DNA from 3 places in the Pantoea rwandensis genome. Region 3 is predicted to be linked to each of the others. Evidence: predicted binding sites of a transcription regulator. Region 3 holds the regulator's gene; each other region holds the start of a gene.
What was found. Region 3 encodes PhoB, which activates phosphate uptake and scavenging genes when phosphate is short. Its sites were predicted from a motif close to CTGTCATAAAACTGNCNNAT; they were not measured.

Region 1 (6,053 bases), 1.4 Mb from region 3:
CGCTCATAACCTTGTGGTTCACAGAGCAGGTGATAAAGTTCTGGCCGTCTGCCGTGGATCCAGCGGCGCCCGGTAGACATCGCCAGTAACGAAAGGTCCAGATCGGCGCTCACCAGCGTATCTCTGAATGAAGTGGTTTCGTTGACGATGCGACCATAGGGATCAATTACCATCGCATTGCCGGTGCGGATCTCACCGTTATCCAGTCCTACGCCATTACTGAACAGGATGAACAGTCCATTATCGTGTGCACGCGAGGGCAGCCAGCGCATCAACCAGCCTCGCCCGCTGTCACCCATTAATGCGGCTTCCAGCGCTTCAGGGGCTTGCTGGCGGTTTTCCCAAAGGCTTACAGGGATGGGTTTCATGCCGAAGGGGCTGCGCGAGTGCGTGCCGCCCGTTTGATGTGGCGCAATCAAAATATCGGCACCCAGCAGGGCGGTGACGCGAACGTTATCGGTGAGGTTATTGTCCCAGCAGATAAGAATCGCTATTCGTACACCCCACGGCGTATCAAACACCGTAAATGCATTCCCCTGGGAAATGGATGGATGCTCGAAAGCGTGGATCTTACGATGTACATGGCGTTGACCATCAGGCATGCAAACCGCGTAAGCATTGTAGAGCTGGCCGTTTTGATGCTTTTCAATATAGCCCGCCCCGATCGCCATCTGATAGCGCTCTGCCAGCGCCGCTATCCGTGCCAGTGACGGGCTGTCATCGCTGCGCTCGGCGAGGGCTGCCACTTCATCATGCGATAGCTGAGGCACATGCCAGTAACCCGTGATACACATCTCAGGAAAAGCCAAAACCTGAGTATCTGTCTGAGCGGCCTGATCAATAAACTGTTCCATCAGCGCTAAGTTGTACTGCTTGTCTCCGGCGCGATGACAAAACTGTACGGTGGCAACACGAAGCTGTTTGTTCATGGTGGTTTCTCTCGTAGGGGGATGGCGTGCTATTTCACCAGAGAGAAATCCACCGTGTATAATCACAACTTCGCTCACTTCGATAACCGAATGGAATGGATATTAAACTGCTCCGTGCCTTCGTTACGTTGGCTAAAACCCATGCTTATCACACTGCTGCTGAACAGTTGTGCGTGACGCAACCCGCGCTAACGAAACAAATCCAAACGCTTGAGCACCTTGCGGGTGTCACGCTTTTCCAGCGCGGGCGGCATGGCGCCCGCCTCACTGTGGCGGGAGAGCAGTTTTTGTCCGGTGCGCGGGATATCGTGGAGCGTCATGCGCAGTTTTGTGCCTCGATAGCGGAACGGCAGCAGGGCCAGACGGGAACGTTGACCATTGGATTTGGTATCTCGTCCTTTCGCATGGCACCTGAAAGGGTAGCGGCGTTCCGCACTGCGTATCCTGGCGTGCAGGTGTTATTAAACGACATGCCTTCTGCGGTGCAATGCCAGCAACTGATGGAAGGGCGACTGCAGATTGGATTTGTGCGCTTGCCGGTAACCGAACCGTTGCAAAGTCTTGTGCTGGATGAGGAGCGCTTAGTGCTGGCGATCGCGGCAGACCAGCCTTCCGATCTGGCGGAAGCGAAGGTGTTTATTGAAACTCACCAACTGCTCCAGCTCTCACCCGATCGCGGCAATGGCTTAACGGCTCAGGCGCAGCGCTATCTGTGCGGGCAAGGTTTTCCGCCTTGTAGGGTTGCAGCCGCCGATGATATCCAGACATTGCTGGCACGAGTGGCGGCAGGGGATGGTGTCGCGTTATTGCCGGCGAGTGTGAAACACATCCTTCCTGCTGGCGTCAGGCTATTGCCGCTGGAGGGTGAACATACGCATTGGCAAACAGGTTTGGCCTGGAACGCACAGATCAAAGACCCACTCAGAGACAAGTTCCTGGCGATGGTAATCGGGGATGGCCAGGTAAGTTAATGATGTGGCTGATCTGAAGACAAAAAAAAGCCTGAACTTTCGTTCAGGCTCTTCTTCAAAATGATGGCGGTGAGAGGGGGATTCGAACCCCCGATACGTTGCCGTATACACACTTTCCAGGCGTGCTCCTTCAGCCACTCGGACATCTCACCACATTTTTTCTGCCAACCGCACTGGGTCAACGGGGCGCTACTATAGGGAGTTACCTGAAAACGGTCAAGCCCTATTTTCTCCTTTTGTTCTATCCGCTTAAGCTCTGTGCAGCTTGCTGCATCTCTCGCCGAACTGCGTGTTCTGTCATCAAATTATTCCTTCTCTGCCACAAAAGTGTCACCAGACTGTCGCAGACTTGTCTGCGGAAACATTTGGTTATATTTACTGATAAGGATGCTTATAAATGAAACACATACCTCTTTTCACGGTTTCTCTGCTGGCTTCACTCATCGCAACGTCAGCAGTGGCAGATTCAACAACGTATAGCCGCGCCGCCACCGGTGATATCACCGAACACGGTGGCGCGCGCCGCCTCAGCAGCGACCAGACGGAAGCGCTGAAAGCCTCACTCATCAATACCACGGCCAAAAACGTCATCTTGTTGATCGGCGATGGCATGGGCGACTCGGAAATCACCGCCGCACGAAATCAGGCGATGGGCGCAGGTGGTTTTTTCCCAGGCATTGATGCGCTGCCGTTAACCGGCCAGTACACCCACTACTCGTTAGACAAGAAAACCCACAAACCGAACTACGTGACAGATTCCGCTGCCTCCGCTACCGCCTGGGCAACGGGCACCAAATCTTATAACGGTGCCATCGGCGTAGACGTCAATGGCAAGGATCAGGTCACCATTCTGGAGTTGGCGAAAGCTGCCGGCAAAGCCACTGGCAACGTCTCAACCGCAGAATTGCAGGATGCCACGCCCGCCGCTTTGATGGCGCATGTCACATCGCGTAAATGTTATGGCCCGGAGAAAACCAGCGAACTCTGTCCAACCAATGCGCTGGAGCAGGGCGGTAAAGGGTCGATCAGCGAGCAGATGCTGAAGACTCGTCCAGACGTCACGCTCGGCGGCGGGGCGAAATCGTTCACGGAAAGCGCCAAAGCTGGTGAGTATCAGGGAAAAACCCTGCGCGAGCAGGCTCAGGCGTTGGGCTTCCAGCTGGTCGATAACCTGGATGGCATGAATGCCATCCAACAGGCCGACCAAAGCAAACCGGTACTGGGTCTGTTCTCCGACGGCAATATGCCGGTTCGTTGGCAAGGGCCAAAAGCCAGCTATCACGGCAACATTGATAAACCCGTAGTGACCTGCGAAGTGAATAAAGATCGCCCGGCATCAACACCGACACTGGCGCAGATGACCAAAAAGGCAATTGATTTGCTGAGCACCAATGAGAAAGGTTTCTTCCTGCAGGTGGAAGGCGCGTCGATTGATAAACAGGATCACGCAGCAAACCCATGTGGTCAGATTGGTGAAACCGTGGATCTGGATGAGGCCGTGCAGCAGGCGCTGGCCTTTGCACGCGAGCATGGCGATACCCTGGTGGTGGTGACGGCTGACCATGCGCACAGCAGCCAGATTATTGAAAATGGCAGCAAAGCGCCGGGCCTGACGCAGGCGGTGAACACCAAAGATGGTGCGGTCATGACCATCAGCTACGGTAACTCTGAAGAGGATTCTCAGGGGCATACCGGCACACAGTTGCGTATCGCGGCCTATGGTCCTTATGCGGCTAACGTGGTGGGCCTGACCGATCAGACGGACTTGTTCTTTACGCTGAAGGATGCAATGGGCATTAAGTAACTGCGCCCGTCAGCAACGAGAATCCCCGCATTAGCGGTAATGCTTGTCAGTTAAGATCTTAATGGAGGCCGCAACGGATAACGTTGCGGCTTCTTTTTTACCGCCCTTGGGTAATGCCGCACTCTTCTTTCCGGCAGCACCAGCCCTGGCGCCATCGCCATTACCTCTTCCATTATCCGCGGTATTTTTCCCGGTGAGATGCCCGGTAGCAGGCTCAGATGACTTCTCAGATACAGTGCGGACTGCTTAAAACTCATCTGATAAGGTTCCACACCTTTCAGGCTGTACGCCATCTGCGCCATCATGAACCTCAGAAGGTTATAGGCCAGGACCACGCCCCACAGCTCCTGACGCACAAGTTCTGGCTTTTTGCTTCTCAGCGTCAGCTCATTATTCAGCAGGTGTTGTTTCATCTCGCGGAACCCATGCTCTATTTCCCAGCGATGGCCGTATAAATCCACGACATCTGCTTTGGGATACCTCAGGGGATCGCACATGGATGTCAGGATTTGAACCGTTTTTCCGTTGAGTTCTTTGCTGATAAGCCTTGCCGTCAGCGTGTCCGCAGCTCCCTGCCATTTTTTCTTCGCCTGCGGCGACAGCTGTAATTCCACCAACGCCTGCCCGGCCCCTAAGCTACGGACTATACGGTACTGTGCTCCTTTGCGCAGCGGCAGCATCCAGTGTCTTTCCGTTCCCGCTGACTGCCAGGCGTGCAGCAGACCCAGCGCGTAAAAACCTTTATCAAAGAGGGTCAGAGAGTGGTCGGGGGTCTGTGGGATAAGCTGAGCGGCAAGATCGGCTTCGCCGGCAGCTGAGACGCTGTCGAACGCTGCTGCTGACAGCAGGTGACTGGTGACTTCCATCTGACAGACCATTCGCACCTGCGGCCACTCAGAGCACTTATTAATATTGGCCGTTCGCCCGAAGGCGGCATCATTCTCTGGTGTGTCAGGGGTACGCCATACGGTGCCATCCACCGCCATCAGAGTCAGTCCGTTCCAGTGCGACAGCGGTGTCTTTTCAAACCACAGGCGCTGCGTTTTCTCAAACATTAACCGGATAACATCTTCTCCAAATCGCTGCCGGGCCTGCACAACCGCGCTGGGCGCAACAAAGGGCCTTTTCCCCGGCAGAAGGATATCCAGGTGTGAGACGAGCTGAGTCATCGAATGGGAGCGAAAAAGTGCCATGCCCGTCACTGCCCAGACCATCATTTCCATCGACAACCTGCGCTTACGTAACGTTACTGTCCCGGTATCCGCGAGACACTCGTCAATAAGTTCAGGAGAAAGGAGATCAGAAAGCGTCGAGAACTCCTGAGGAGTAAAGTTATGAACAATATCGAGAGCCTGACTGAGAAGCATAAAAAAATCCGTAATCCCTGAGAGATTACGGATTCTTGCAGAACTGTTGGATCGTTCAACCGATCATTTTTGTCTTAACTGATCGGCATTACGCATTAGCGGGGATTTTTTTAGTTGAGGAGGAGGGCGAATTACAGGCCGCGCTGTGCCATGAGACGTGCTAAATCCACCAGTCGATTTGAGAAGCCCCACTCGTTGTCGTACCAGGCAAGAATTTTCACCAGGTTGCCGCCAATCACCAGCGTGGAAAGGCCGTCGATGATGGATGAACGAGGATCGCCCTGATAATCACTGGAAACCAGTGGTTCATCGCTGTAACCGAGAATCCCTTTCAGCGGACCTTCTGCTGCTGCGGCTTTAAAGGCATCATTGACCTCCTCGGCGGTGACATCGCGTTTAAGCGTCACGGTTAAGTCGACAATCGACACCACCGGCACCGGTACGCGCAATGAATAGCCCGTCAAACGCCCATCCAACTCGGGGATAACACGGCCCAACGCTTTAGCCGCGCCGCTTGAATAAGGCACGATTGACAGCGCCGCCGCGCGCGCGCCGCGCAGATCTTTCTCCGGCTGATCGTGCAGTACCTGGCTATTAGTATAAGCATGAGTGGTGTTCATCAGACCATGCTCAATACCGAAGGCCTGATGGAGAACCTGTGCAGCCGGGGCTAAGCCGTTGGTGGTGCAGCTGCCGTTGCTCACGACGAAATGCTGTTGAGGGTCGTAGCGCTGATCGTTCACGCCCAACACTATCGTCAAATCATCGTTTTTACCCGGCGCGGAGATAATGACGCGTTTCGCGCCACCGCGGGTGATATGCACCGCTGCTTTGTCACGTTCAGTGAAGAATCCGGTGGCTTCGATAACAATATCGACACCCACATCGCTCCAGCGAATATTGGCCGGATCTCGTTCGCTGAACACGCGTACTGGCTTACCATCAATGCGCAGTTCAACTTCACCCGCTTCCACTTCTGCAG
Region 2 (6,053 bases), 360 kb from region 3:
AGTACTTTTTACACACAGCCGTGAGGAAACATAAGAGCGCATAAGCTGCCAGCATCAGGGAATCCTTGCCACCATAATCACAATAATCAGGTGCACCATGAATAAAAAACGTCTCCAGCCAGCGCTCGCGCTCTGGCAGAACTGGAAAAGAATCGCTTTTACCAGCCAGACATTACTGCAGAAAAAACAGCATACTGCGCTCTGCGCGCCGGAGTACGATCCTGGCGAAGAGGACAATATCGTGTTGTTTTCTGGCGAAAAGTCGCTGCCAGAAATACCGAAAAAAGTGTGGATGTATTGGGATAGTGAATATTTACCGAAATCTATGATGTTAAATATTCAAAAGCTGCGCAAAGATAATCCTGATCACGATATCTATTTGCTCAATCGATTAACGGTAAAAGAAGTTTTACCTGATTTTATTTTCACCTCAACATTATTAAGCGAACAGCAAAAAAGCGAAGTCATTCGTCTGGAACTGCTGTTGCGCTACGGCGGTATTGCCATTGATTGCAGCACGCTGTTATTTGAAGATCTCTCATGGGTGCATCGTGCCCATCAAGAGCGCTGCATGGATGTGATTGGTTATTATCGTGAAAATTCCACCGTCAATTATCTGGCGCCAGTGATTGAAAACTGGTTCCTGGCGGCGGCACCGAATAACCCGTTTATTCGTGAATGGCAGAAGCAGTACGCCCCCATCAAACATCTGGGTGAGCAGAATTATTTCAACGAGCTCAACAAGCGCGATGACTATGCACTCCTGACCCAGAAAATTGACCAACCGCAGCAGCAGTTGGGTTCACTGGCACAACAGGCGGCGATGCGGGAATATCGTCGGGTGAATCTCTATCTGCGCAAGTGTGAAGCCAACGCTTACTATTATCAGCGTTTGAGCGGCTGGAAAAGCGAGGCGTTTGCACATGCTATCCTGTTCAACCAGCGTCCTATGACGCCACCACCGGTGATTAAACTCAGCGGTAACGAACAGATGCACCTCGACTTCAACCTGCGTTTAGGCAATTACAACCGCAGCAGCCTGCTGGGTGAGATGATGCAGCCGCATGCGGCGATAGCGTTGGCTTCACCCATCAACAAAGCGCGCGCGTAGCCAGTGGATAAAGGTGGTCACCGCCCGTGGCACTTGTGCTGCATACGGGCGCACCACCCACAGCCTATCGGCAAAAGCATCCACGGTTTGCCACTGCGGCAGAACCTGTTGCAACGTGCCCGATTTCAGCGCCGCCGCGGCGCTGAAATCGGGCAGCATGGCAATGCCCAATCCTTGCAGCGCGGCATCGCGGATTGATTCGCTGTTATTGGTAGCAAAATTACCCTGAATTTTTACCTGCACGGATTCACTGCCGCCACTCACCGGGCGGAAACGCCATTGTGGCGATTCCAGACCACGCGGATAGTAGAGGCAGTTATGTTGCTGCAACGATTCTGGCACCTGAGGCACACCGTTTTGCGCCAGATAAGCCGGCGAGGCCACTAACAGCGCGCGCGTCTCACACAGCGGCAACGCCACATGGGTTTCGGGCAATGTCTGGCTATGGCGAATGGCGAGATCAAATCCTTCACTGCCTAACGACACTAAGCGATCGGTAACATCCAGCTGCAGCCGCACCTGCGGATACTCTCGCAAAAAATCACCGATAATTGGCACCAGCTGCTGACGTGCAAACGCCACCGGCGCGCTGACACGCACCAGGCCGCGGACTGGCCCGGCCTCATCGCGCACGCTGAAAAAACTTTGGGCGATGCGTGCGAAAGGATCGCGCAACTCATCCACCAGCTTCTCGCCCGCCGAGGTCAGACGCACGCTGCGCGTGGTGCGCTGCACCAGTGACACCCCCGCCATCTCTTCCAGCTCTTTAATCTTTTGGCTCATGGCCGCTTTGCTGACATCTAATCGTTCAGCTGCACGAGTAAAACTGCCCAGTTCAGCCAGCACCGTTAGCCAGTGCAAATGCACCCAGAGTGCATCAGTTTTGATTTCTTTCATATGGATTGTTCAAAATAATAAATAATCATTTCAACCAGCGCGCTTTTTCTTTCCTGCAGCAAGCGGCAGCATAAAGCCACATCCTACTCTTATCTTGTGAGCAAAAACGAGGGTTTATTTATGCCGTTACTGACTTTTGATGTGATTCAGGGCCGTTCTGAATCAGAAATTCGTACCTTGCTGGACGCCGCGCACCGCGCGGTATTAAGCGCGTTCAAAGTCCCCGCGCGGGATCGCTATCAGATTGTTCATGAGAATAAACGCTATCAAATGGAGTTTCAGGATACCGGGCTGGGTTTCGAGCGGACCGATAACCTGGTGATGGTGCGCGTGTACACCAGCCCAAGAAGTGAAGAACAGAAAACGCTATTCATGGCAGAGTTAGCGCGCGAGTTGCAGGAAAATTGTGGCGTGCAGGGCAACGATCTGATGATCAGTTTTATCACTAACAGCAAAGGCGACTGGAGCTTTGCCGACGGCGAAGCGCAGTATCTGACTGGCAAGCTCTGATCCCTCCTCGCCCCTCGCTGGCAGCGGCGCGTGCGTTGCTGCCAGGTCAAACCATAGTCAATCTAAACCTGCCTTAAACGGATCGGAGCCCACCGCACAATTCTGTGTGGTTATGTTGCAGCACTGTGACAGCCCATATAAATTGACGCATAACCCCCAAAGAGGGCCGAGGGCGCAGGGATGGCGTCACTATTTTATGTGAGGATCAAACCTTGTCCGAGTTGGTTTCGGTTGTACTCTTTTTAGCGGCAATCGCCGTTTACTCCTGTAAAGCCGGGCGAAATAAATTCTGGTTTATCCTGATCTTAGTGCTGCTCACGCTGTTTATCGTGCTCAATGCCACGCTGTTCGCCAGCAACTATTTTACCGGCGATGGCATCACCGATGCGGTGCTGTATACCCTGACCAACAGCCTGACAGGTGCCGGCGTCAGTAAATATGTGGTGCCCGCTATTGGATTAATCATTGGCCTGTTTTTGCTGTTTTGCCTGCTTTCCTGGCTGCTACGCCGCCGTAAACGGCCGCATCATTTAGGCTGGAGTTTACTGGCTATCGCCTGCGCTGCAGGTTCGGTGCAAACCACACCTGCTTTTCGTCAGGTGAAGGATCTTATTGCCTCACATTCACGTCTGGCCGACTCTGATTTCGATAACTATTATAAGACGCCCAATAAAACCATTCCCGATCCCAAACTCAACCTGGTGTACATCTACGGTGAGAGCCTTGAACGCACCTATTTTGATCAAGATGCTTTCCCCGGACTCGCGCCGGAACTGAGTCGCGAAAAAGACCAGAGCATCGATTTCAGTGAAACCGAGCAGTTACCAAGCACCGATTACACCATTGCTGGCATGGTCGCTTCTCAATGCGGTATCCCACTGTTTGCCCCTTTTGATGGTAACGCTTCGGCCTCGCTTTCCAGCTTTTACCCGCAGAATATTTGCCTCGGCGATATCCTGAAGAATTCCGGTTATGAAAACTGGTTTATCCAGGGCGCAGACTTACGTTTTGCTGGCAAAGATACCTTCCTGCTGTCACACGGCTTTTCGCCCGCACATATGTACGGCTCGCAAGAGCTCATCAGCCGCGTCGCCGATCCCAGTTACCGCAACAACTGGGGTTTTTACGATGATACGGTGATGGATGAAGTGTTTGAGAAATACGAAGCGCTTTCACGTCAGCAAAAACGTTTTGCCTTGTTCACCCTGACGGTGGACACCCATCACCCTGACGGATTTATCTCGCGCAGCTGTCAGCGCAAAAGCTACAGCTACGATGGTAAACCGAACCAATCCTTCAGTGCGGTGGCCTGCTCACAAGAGCATGTCGCGCGTTTGATTGCGCGCATCAAAGCGTCACCCTGGTTTAAAAACACCATCATCGTCGTCAGTTCGGATCATCTGGCCATGAATAACACCGCGCATCAGTACCTGATCAAGCAGCCGCGCCGCGATCTGTTTATGGTGATTCGTGGTGACCAGCCACAAGCGGAAGTGCTGGATGGCAAACGCAGTACCCTGGACAACGGTGCGACGGTGCTGGATATTCTGGGTGGTGATAAGGCGATTGGACTCGGCCGCAGCGGCCTCTCTTCGACGTCTTTATCGGCGCAGTTTGAAGACATGGCGCAAAAAGTGACCGCATGGAAAGCCGATATCATCCAGCTGTGGAATTTCCCCAGCAAGCTCGATGCGTTTACTGTCGACCAGCAAAAAAACACCTTCAGCTTCTCCGGCTCTACCTTTAAATTGCCTATTCTATTTCGCATTGGGCAAGATCGCGTCGAGCCACTGCCAGAAGGCGAATATTCGGCACCGCTGCGCTACCAGCTCGCAGACTTTACCGCTTCTGATAAATTTGTCTGGGTCGATCGCTGCTTCAAGATGGGCCGTTTATGGCAGCCCGATTTGGCACTCTCTAGCGATCTCTGTGTCGCCATGGGTCAAATGGGGGCAAAACCGACGGTAACGCGCATCGATAAACCGCAGTGGAAGGGCAAAGCGCAATTCCCGAAAGCCGAGGTGAGTGCCGCGACTTATCAACTCAACGAGCAGCAGATTCGCGTGGAAGATAATGCGATTCGCTATAACGCCGACAGCTTCCTGCTGACTGTGCCAGGCGCTCCCGACAGCGTGAAGCGTTTCACAGGAATATCTCGCCCCGAAAGCTGGGGACGTTGGTCAAATGCGAATCTGGCACCTGAAGTGAATATCGAATATGTCGAACCTTTACCGTCTCGCTTTGATGTGCAGATCACCGCACGCGCTTTTGGACCCAATGCGCATCGACTGATTCCAGTTCGCGTCGGTGATGAAGAGCAGATGCTGAATCTGGGCGATGATTTCTCGACCACCACACTGCATTTCAGCAACCCCAACGGCAGTCACAACCTGATTATTGCGCCACCTGAGCCGCAACTCTCTAACGTCGGCAATATTACCGGGCAGGATCCGCGCAAATTGGGCATTGGTATGGTGGAGATAAAAATTATTCCACATCCGTAAAATTAAGCCATTCCCCCACCCATGCAGGCCTGCCAACGCGCAGGCCTTTTTTATTAGTTGTTTTCGTTACTTATTGTAAGCATTGATTTTTTTCGAGATACCGCGCAAAATCCATTTCATTACATTGTGAAACTATCACCTACTGGATAGGCTTTCATTTTCACGGAAGGACACCAGAGGAATGAAAGGATGATACTGACCATGATTAACACGCATAAAGCCTATAAAGCGTTACAGGATGCAGGCGTCGCCGATAGACAGGCTGAGGTAATGGTGGAGATTTTTGCTGATATGCAGCAGGAAAATGCCTTAACCAAATTTGACTTGTCACAGGCGACAGAAAGCTTGATCCGGGCGCAAAGCGCGACAAATAACCGACTCGATGCTCTCGAAGGCCGCTTAGACCAATTTCAAAACGAGGTTACATTACAATTTCACGCGGTGAATCAGCGTTTTGAAGCGCTCGAAAAAAGTATCGATGAGCGGTTTGATAAAGTTGATAAAAGGTTCGATAAAATCGATGAGCGGTTCGCAAGAATCGATGAAAAGTTTGAGAAGATTGATGAGAAATTCGCAAAAATCGATGAGAAATTTGAAAAAATCGATGAGAAATTTGAAAGAATCGATGAGAAATTTGAAAAAATTGACGAACGGTTCAATCAGCAAGACATTAAAATCAACGCGTTAGACCAACGGATGCAGATTGGTTTTACCGAGTTAAAACAAGACAACATCTGGATCAGACGCGTTCTGCTCACTATCGCCACCGCATTAATTGCCATGACGACAAAATATCTCTTAAACAGCTGAGCCAGGCGGGCAGCCCGGCCCTTCACAGCCTTAACGCAGCGCTTCCAGTTTCATGCGCTGCGTCCCTTCTGCATTGAAATTCTCCGCTGCCAGCCAGCGTTCGAATGCCTGCTTAAGCGGCGGCCATTCGCCATCAATAATCGAGAACCAGCAGGTATCACGACTGCGCCCTTTATAAACAATCGCCTGGCGAAATAGGCCTTCAAACTGGAATCCCAGCC
Region 3 (6,053 bases):
GCCGGAAAGTGTTTCGATGAGCTTGAGTTTGTCACCGACCTTATCGGCCACAATCTGGTTATCCGCCACGCGCGCCAGCTCGACGCGCGGTGCCTGCAATTTGCCATCGGCCTGGCCACGCGCGCGGTTCTGGCTCCAGAAGGCGCGCCAGGCTTCGCCTTTAATCTCAAATTCCACTTCCGCCAGGCATTCGGCAGTGTCACGCGTAATCAGTTCGTTTTGTGTCTGCGACAGCACGCCAAGGCGCGGCGTCTGGTGGTAGAGCGCCAGGCAAATGGCATCCAGCAAGGTGGTTTTACCCGCGCCGGTCGCGCCGGTAATGGCAAATAAGCCGTTGCTGGCGAAGGGTTCACGACGAAAATCGATAAACCATTCACCGCGCAGCGCGTTGAGGTTCTTGAAGCGTAACGTCAGGATTTTCATGCAGACGGATTCTCCAGCGCGGCGAGAGTAGTGCGGAACAGTTGCGTGAGCTGCTCGGCTTGTTCGGCATCCAGCTGTTCTTCCTGCGCCAGACGGCGAGCAAACACCTCTTCAACTTTCAATTCGCTCAGGGTTTCGTTATCCATACGCGCCAGGCTGCGCTGGCGCTGTTCGCGGCTGCGGCGCACCAGCAGGACTTCCACCGGCAGGGCTTCGGTCAACTGTTCCACGCGGCGCTGCAAATCACTCAAATATTCCTGAGTGGTAATTTCAATATCCAGCCACACCGGCTGTCCGGCATCGCTATCGCTGAACTGCGCCAGCTGCTGCTCAATCTCGGCCATTGAGCCCTTTAACATCTGCATGGGCTGGAACAGCGGGATCGGCAGCGCTGTGACGCTATCCAGCTGAGCGCTGAACTCCACCAGGAATATGCTTTTCTCACGTCCCAGTTCGTCAAAACTGAGCGGAATGGGTGAGCCGCTGTAGCGAATATGCTCGCTATCGGCAATACGCTGCGCCCGGTGAATATGGCCGAGCGCGATGTAATCGGCGGGAGGAAACGCCTGCGCCGGGAAGGCGTCGAGCGTGCCGATGTAGATATCACGTACCGAGTCGCTTTTCGTTACCCCAACGGTGGTGAGATGCCCGGTGGCAATGATGGGAAGTGCGCGATCGGCCCGTTCGGTCAGCGCCGCGGCATAACATTGCTGATAATGCTGCTCAATCGCTTCCAGCAGTGAGATCTGCTTCTCGCGCCCGGATTGTCCTGCCTGGCTGCGCAGAATGTCGCGCGGGCGTAAATAGGGAATGGCGCACAGCAGCGCGCCCGGCGTGCCATCGCGCTGATGCAGCGTCAGCACCTGTTGTTCGCCCTGCGGCGTGGCGCTGGTGATCACTCGGGTATTTAGACAGGCAAGCAACTCGCGCGATTCATTGAGTGTGGCAACGGAATCATGGTTGCCTGCCAGCACTATCAACTGGCACTGCGTTGATTGCAGCGCTACCACAAAGCGGTTAAACATCTCGCGCGCATAGCTTGGCGGCGAACCGGTATCAAACAGGTCGCCGGCGATGATTAAGGCATCCACCTGATGCAGGGCAATCTGGGCCAGCAACCAGTCGAGAAAGGCCTGATGCTCAGCCGCCCGGCTTTTGCTGTAAAAGAACTGACCGAGATGCCAATCCGCGGTGTGAATGATGCGCATGAATACTCCCTGCTTCGTTAAGCGAACGCGAATTATAACCTCTTCAGATCGCAAAGAAAAAAAAGCGATAATCGTTGTCTCATTTCTGTTTTTTAACTATTTATCATAGGTCGGGTTTTTCATAAAAGTGTCATAAAAGTGACGCATAATGGCGCCGCAAATCCCAGTGACAAGCCGTCACAACAGCAGGAGTTATAATGGCTAAGCGCATTTTGGTTGTGGAAGACGAAGCTCCCATCCGTGAAATGTTATGTTTCGTGCTGGAACAGAATGATTACCAGCCTATTGAGGCAGAAGACTACGACAGCGCGATTGGTAAGCTGATCGAACCCTGGCCGGATCTCATTCTGCTGGACTGGATGTTGCCGGGAGGCAGCGGTATTCAGTTTATTAAACATTTGAAACGTGAAGCCATGACGCGCGACATCCCGGTGATGATGCTGACGGCACGCGGCGAAGAAGAGGATCGCGTACGCGGTCTGGAAGTCGGCGCCGATGACTACATCACCAAGCCTTTCTCACCGAAAGAGCTGATGGCACGTATCAAAGCGGTGATGCGCCGTATTTCACCAATGGCGGTGGAAGAGGTGATTGAGATGCAGGGCCTGAGCCTGGATCCTTCCTCGCATCGCGTGATGTCGGAAAGCACCCCGCTGGAAATGGGACCGACCGAATATAAATTGCTGCACTTCTTTATGACGCACCCGGAGCGTGTTTACAGCCGCGAGCAGCTGCTGAACCACGTATGGGGCACCAACGTTTACGTAGAAGATCGTACTGTTGATGTGCATATCCGTCGTTTACGTAAAGCACTGGAAGTATCTGGCCACGATCGCATGGTTCAAACCGTACGCGGAACAGGGTATCGTTTCTCTGCCCGCTACTAAACGGAGTCTTTTACCGTGCTGGAACGACTCTCCTGGAAGAGATTATTGACTGAGCTGGCGCTGGTCTGTTTGCCCGCGCTGGTGCTTGGTCTGTTGTTCGGTTATCTGCCCTGGCTGCTGTTAATTGCAGTAGCGGGTGTGATGTTTTGGCACTTTAGAAACCTGATGCGTCTGTCGCACTGGCTGTGGGTCGATCGTTCTATGACGCCACCTGCCGGGCGCGGTAGCTGGGAACCGTTGTTCTACGGCTTGTACCAGATGCAACTGCGTAACCGTCGCCGTCGTCGTGAGCTGGGTAACCTGATTAAGCGCTTCCGCAGCGGCGCGGAGTCTCTGCCCGATGCAGTGATTCTGACCACCGAAGAGGGCACCATTTTCTGGTGCAACGGGCTGGCACAACAGCATCTCGGGCTACGCTGGCCGGAAGATAATGGCCAGAACATCCTCAACTTGCTGCGCTATCCTGAGTTTTCCCGCTATATCCGCCAGCGTGATTTTGACAAGCCGCTGACGCTGGTGCTGAACAATCAACATCATATGGAGTTCCGTGTGATGCCCTACAGCGAAGGGCAATGGTTGATGGTGGCGCGCGATGTCACGCAGATGCACCAGTTGGAAGGGGCACGACGTAACTTCTTTGCCAACGTCAGTCATGAACTGCGTACGCCGTTAACGGTGTTGCAGGGCTATCTGGAAATGATGGACGATGCGACGATGAACGAGCGCACGCGCAGTAAGGCGTTGCACACCATGCAGGAGCAGACACGTCGCATGGATAGCCTGGTAAAACAGCTGCTGACCTTGTCGCGTATCGAGGCCGCGCCCGCTATCGATCTCAAAGAGACTGTGGATGTTCCGGGCATGCTGCAACTGTTGCAGCGCGAGGCGGAAACGCTCAGCCAGGGCCGGCACAGCATTCATTTCCGCACCGATCCGCACCTCAAAGTCTTCGGCAATGACGAACAGCTTCGCAGCGCCATTTCCAATCTGGTCTACAACGCAGTGAATCACACGCCGGACGGAACGCGACTGGATATCAGCTGGTTGCGCAGCAAAGAAGGGGCGGAGTTCAAAGTGTGTGATAACGGCCCGGGGATCAGCGAGGAGCATTTGCCGCGCCTGACCGAGCGTTTCTATCGGGTGGATAAAGCCCGCTCGCGCGCCACCGGCGGCAGTGGCTTAGGATTGGCGATCGTTAAGCATGCCTTGAGCCACCATAATGCGCGGCTGGAAATCACCAGTATTCCGCATCAGGAAACCTGTTTTAGTTTCGTGCTGCCGCCACGTTTGATTGTGGCGAAGAGCGTGCACAGTAAGGTCAGTTAAGCACGCTCAAGTGGCGCAATTGATTGCGTGATGAATCGCGGCGCGACAGAATGTGCAGTTCAATGTTCATGACCTGATTTGCGGAAGACCTGATGAGATCGCTGTTGCTGTTCACGTTGCTGCTGTGCTCTACGCTGGCACAAAGCCAACAAACCATGCTCACCGGCAATTTGAGCAGCGTCGGTTCCGACACCCTCGGCTATCTGATGACCTTATGGGGCGAGGATTTCAGCCGCCAGTCACCGGGCGTTAACGTTCAGGTACAGGCGGCTGGATCTTCAACCGCCCCCACCGCGCTGGCGGCAGGTGCTGCCCAACTTGGGGCGATGAGCCGCCCAATGCAAATTGATGAACGCCAACTGTTTACCGCGCGCTATGGCTATCCCCCGCTGGCGGTGCCCGTGGCGATGGATGCGCTGGTGGTGGTAGTCAATCAGGACAACCCGCTAACGCGTATCGATCAACCGCAACTCGATGCCCTTTTCTCTGTCACTCGCCTGTGTGGAGCGCACTCGGTGCCGCAGCACTGGGGCGATCTTGGCCTCAACCAGGGAGATTGGGCGCGACGCAGTATTCAGCGTTTTGGCCGTAATTCAGCATCAGGTACCTGGGGCTTCTTCAAACAGCAGGCGCTGTGTAAAGGGGATTTCCGTTCGGACGTCGCGGAGTTTCCCGGCTCGGCGGCGGTGGTGCAAGCGGTCGCGGCGACGCCCAACAGCATTGGTTATGCCAGTTTTGGCTTTCACCTGAGTGGCGTGAAGATGGTACCGATCGTCACTGCCAGCGGCGATAGCGTGATGCCGGACGCCGAAACCATTCGCAGTGGCCGTTATCCGTGGTCGCGCCCGCTCTATATTTACGTCAATAAAGCGCCGGGCAAACCGCTGCCGCCGCTGGTGAATGCGTTCTTACATCAGGTGTTATCACCAGAAGGGCAGCGCCGGGTAACGGAAGCCGGGTATTTGCCACTTTCCGAAAGTCAGATGGCCCAGGCGCGCGCCGCCATTGAGTAAAATTGAAGAACGAGCATCCGATCATGAATTTTATTCACGTCACCTGAATTTTCTTCCATTGCCCAATTTGTTTCAGCATGTCACTCTTTCTGGACATTTAGCCATCCAGATGGCTATAAATAACCAGATGAAATTATACCCTGACGCAATTATGCGTTTAGCCAGGAGTGAACATGCCACAACAACAACCGTTCCGTGCCGATACCGTCGGCAGTTTTCTGCGTCCTGCGGCGATCAAGCAAGCGCGCGTGCAGTTTGCTAATGGCGAGATCACGGCTGAGCAGCTGCGTCAGGTAGAAGATGAAGCAATCCGCCACGTGGTCGAACAGCAGCGTGCCAACGGCTTGCAGGTGGTCACTGACGGCGAGTTCCGTCGCGCCTGGTGGCACTTTGACTTCTTTGGCGATCTGCAAGGCGTTGAGCTATTTGAAGCGGAGCAGGGCATCCAGTTCAACGGCGTACAAACCAAAGCGCACGGCGTGAAAGTCACGGGCAAAGTAGCCTTTAATCCGCATCACCCCATGCTGGATCACTTCCGCTTTCTGAAGAGCATTGCGGGCGACGCCGTGGCAAAGATGACCATCCCAAGCCCAAGCGTGCTGCACTTCCGCGGTGGGCGTAAGGTGATCGATGCCACCGTCTATCCCGATCTGAAAGAGTACTTTGCTGACCTGGCGCAGACTTACAAAGATGCGATCGCGGCTTTCTACGCGGCGGGCTGCCGTTTTCTGCAATTGGATGACACCGTTTGGGCTTACCTGTGCTCTTCGGATCAGCAGCAGCAGATCCGTGAGCGTGGTGAAGATCCGCAGGAACTGGCGCGTATTTACGCTGAGGTGCTGAACAAAGCGCTGGAAGATAAACCGGCTGACCTGACCATTGGTCTGCACGTATGCCGCGGCAACTTCCGCTCAACCTGGATTTCCGAAGGCGGCTATGAGCCGGTGGCCGAGATTCTGTTTGGGCAGGTGAATATTGATGCCTACTTCCTCGAATACGACAACGAGCGTTCCGGTGGTTTTGAACCGCTGCGCTTTATCAAACCCGGCCATCAGCAAATGGTATTGGGTCTGATCACCACCAAAAACGGTGAACTGGAAGATCCGGATCAGGTGAAAGCGCGCCTGCAGGAAGCTTCGCAGTTTGTTAGCCTGAACCAGATTTGCCTCAGCCCACAGTGTGGCTTTGCCTCGACA

Region 1: the regulator PhoB is predicted to act here: its motif matches at 2,228-2,247, upstream of phoA (alkaline phosphatase).
Region 2: the regulator PhoB is predicted to act here: its motif matches at 2,631-2,650, upstream of opgB (phosphatidylglycerol--membrane-oligosaccharide glycerophosphotransferase).

What each region holds. Positions count from the first base shown of each region.
Region 1 is NZ_CP009454.1:2,315,930-2,321,982, forward strand. It holds gene LH22_RS10570 (nitrilase family protein) at 1-929, opposite strand, end outside; gene LH22_RS10575 (LysR family transcriptional regulator) at 1,025-1,900, shown strand; tRNA gene LH22_RS10580 (tRNA-Ser) at 1,965-2,052, opposite strand; gene phoA (alkaline phosphatase) at 2,298-3,704, shown strand; gene LH22_RS10590 (IS4 family transposase) at 3,755-5,071, opposite strand; gene gap (type I glyceraldehyde-3-phosphate dehydrogenase) at 5,203-6,053, opposite strand, start outside.
Region 2 is NZ_CP009454.1:4,111,395-4,117,447, forward strand. It holds gene LH22_RS18850 (glycosyltransferase family 32 protein) at 98-1,111, shown strand; gene LH22_RS18855 (LysR family transcriptional regulator) at 1,085-2,008, opposite strand; gene LH22_RS18860 (tautomerase family protein) at 2,129-2,518, shown strand; gene opgB (phosphatidylglycerol--membrane-oligosaccharide glycerophosphotransferase) at 2,731-5,022, shown strand; gene LH22_RS18870 (hypothetical protein) at 5,224-5,832, shown strand; gene LH22_RS18875 (GNAT family N-acetyltransferase) at 5,863-6,053, opposite strand, start outside.
Region 3 is NZ_CP009454.1:3,747,467-3,753,519, reverse strand. It holds gene LH22_RS17280 (AAA family ATPase) at 1-423, opposite strand, end outside; gene sbcD (exonuclease subunit SbcD) at 420-1,631, opposite strand; gene phoB (phosphate response regulator transcription factor PhoB) at 1,829-2,518, shown strand; gene phoR (phosphate regulon sensor histidine kinase PhoR) at 2,534-3,844, shown strand; gene LH22_RS17260 (PstS family phosphate ABC transporter substrate-binding protein) at 3,937-4,857, shown strand; gene LH22_RS17255 (cobalamin-independent methionine synthase II family protein) at 5,031-6,053, shown strand, end outside.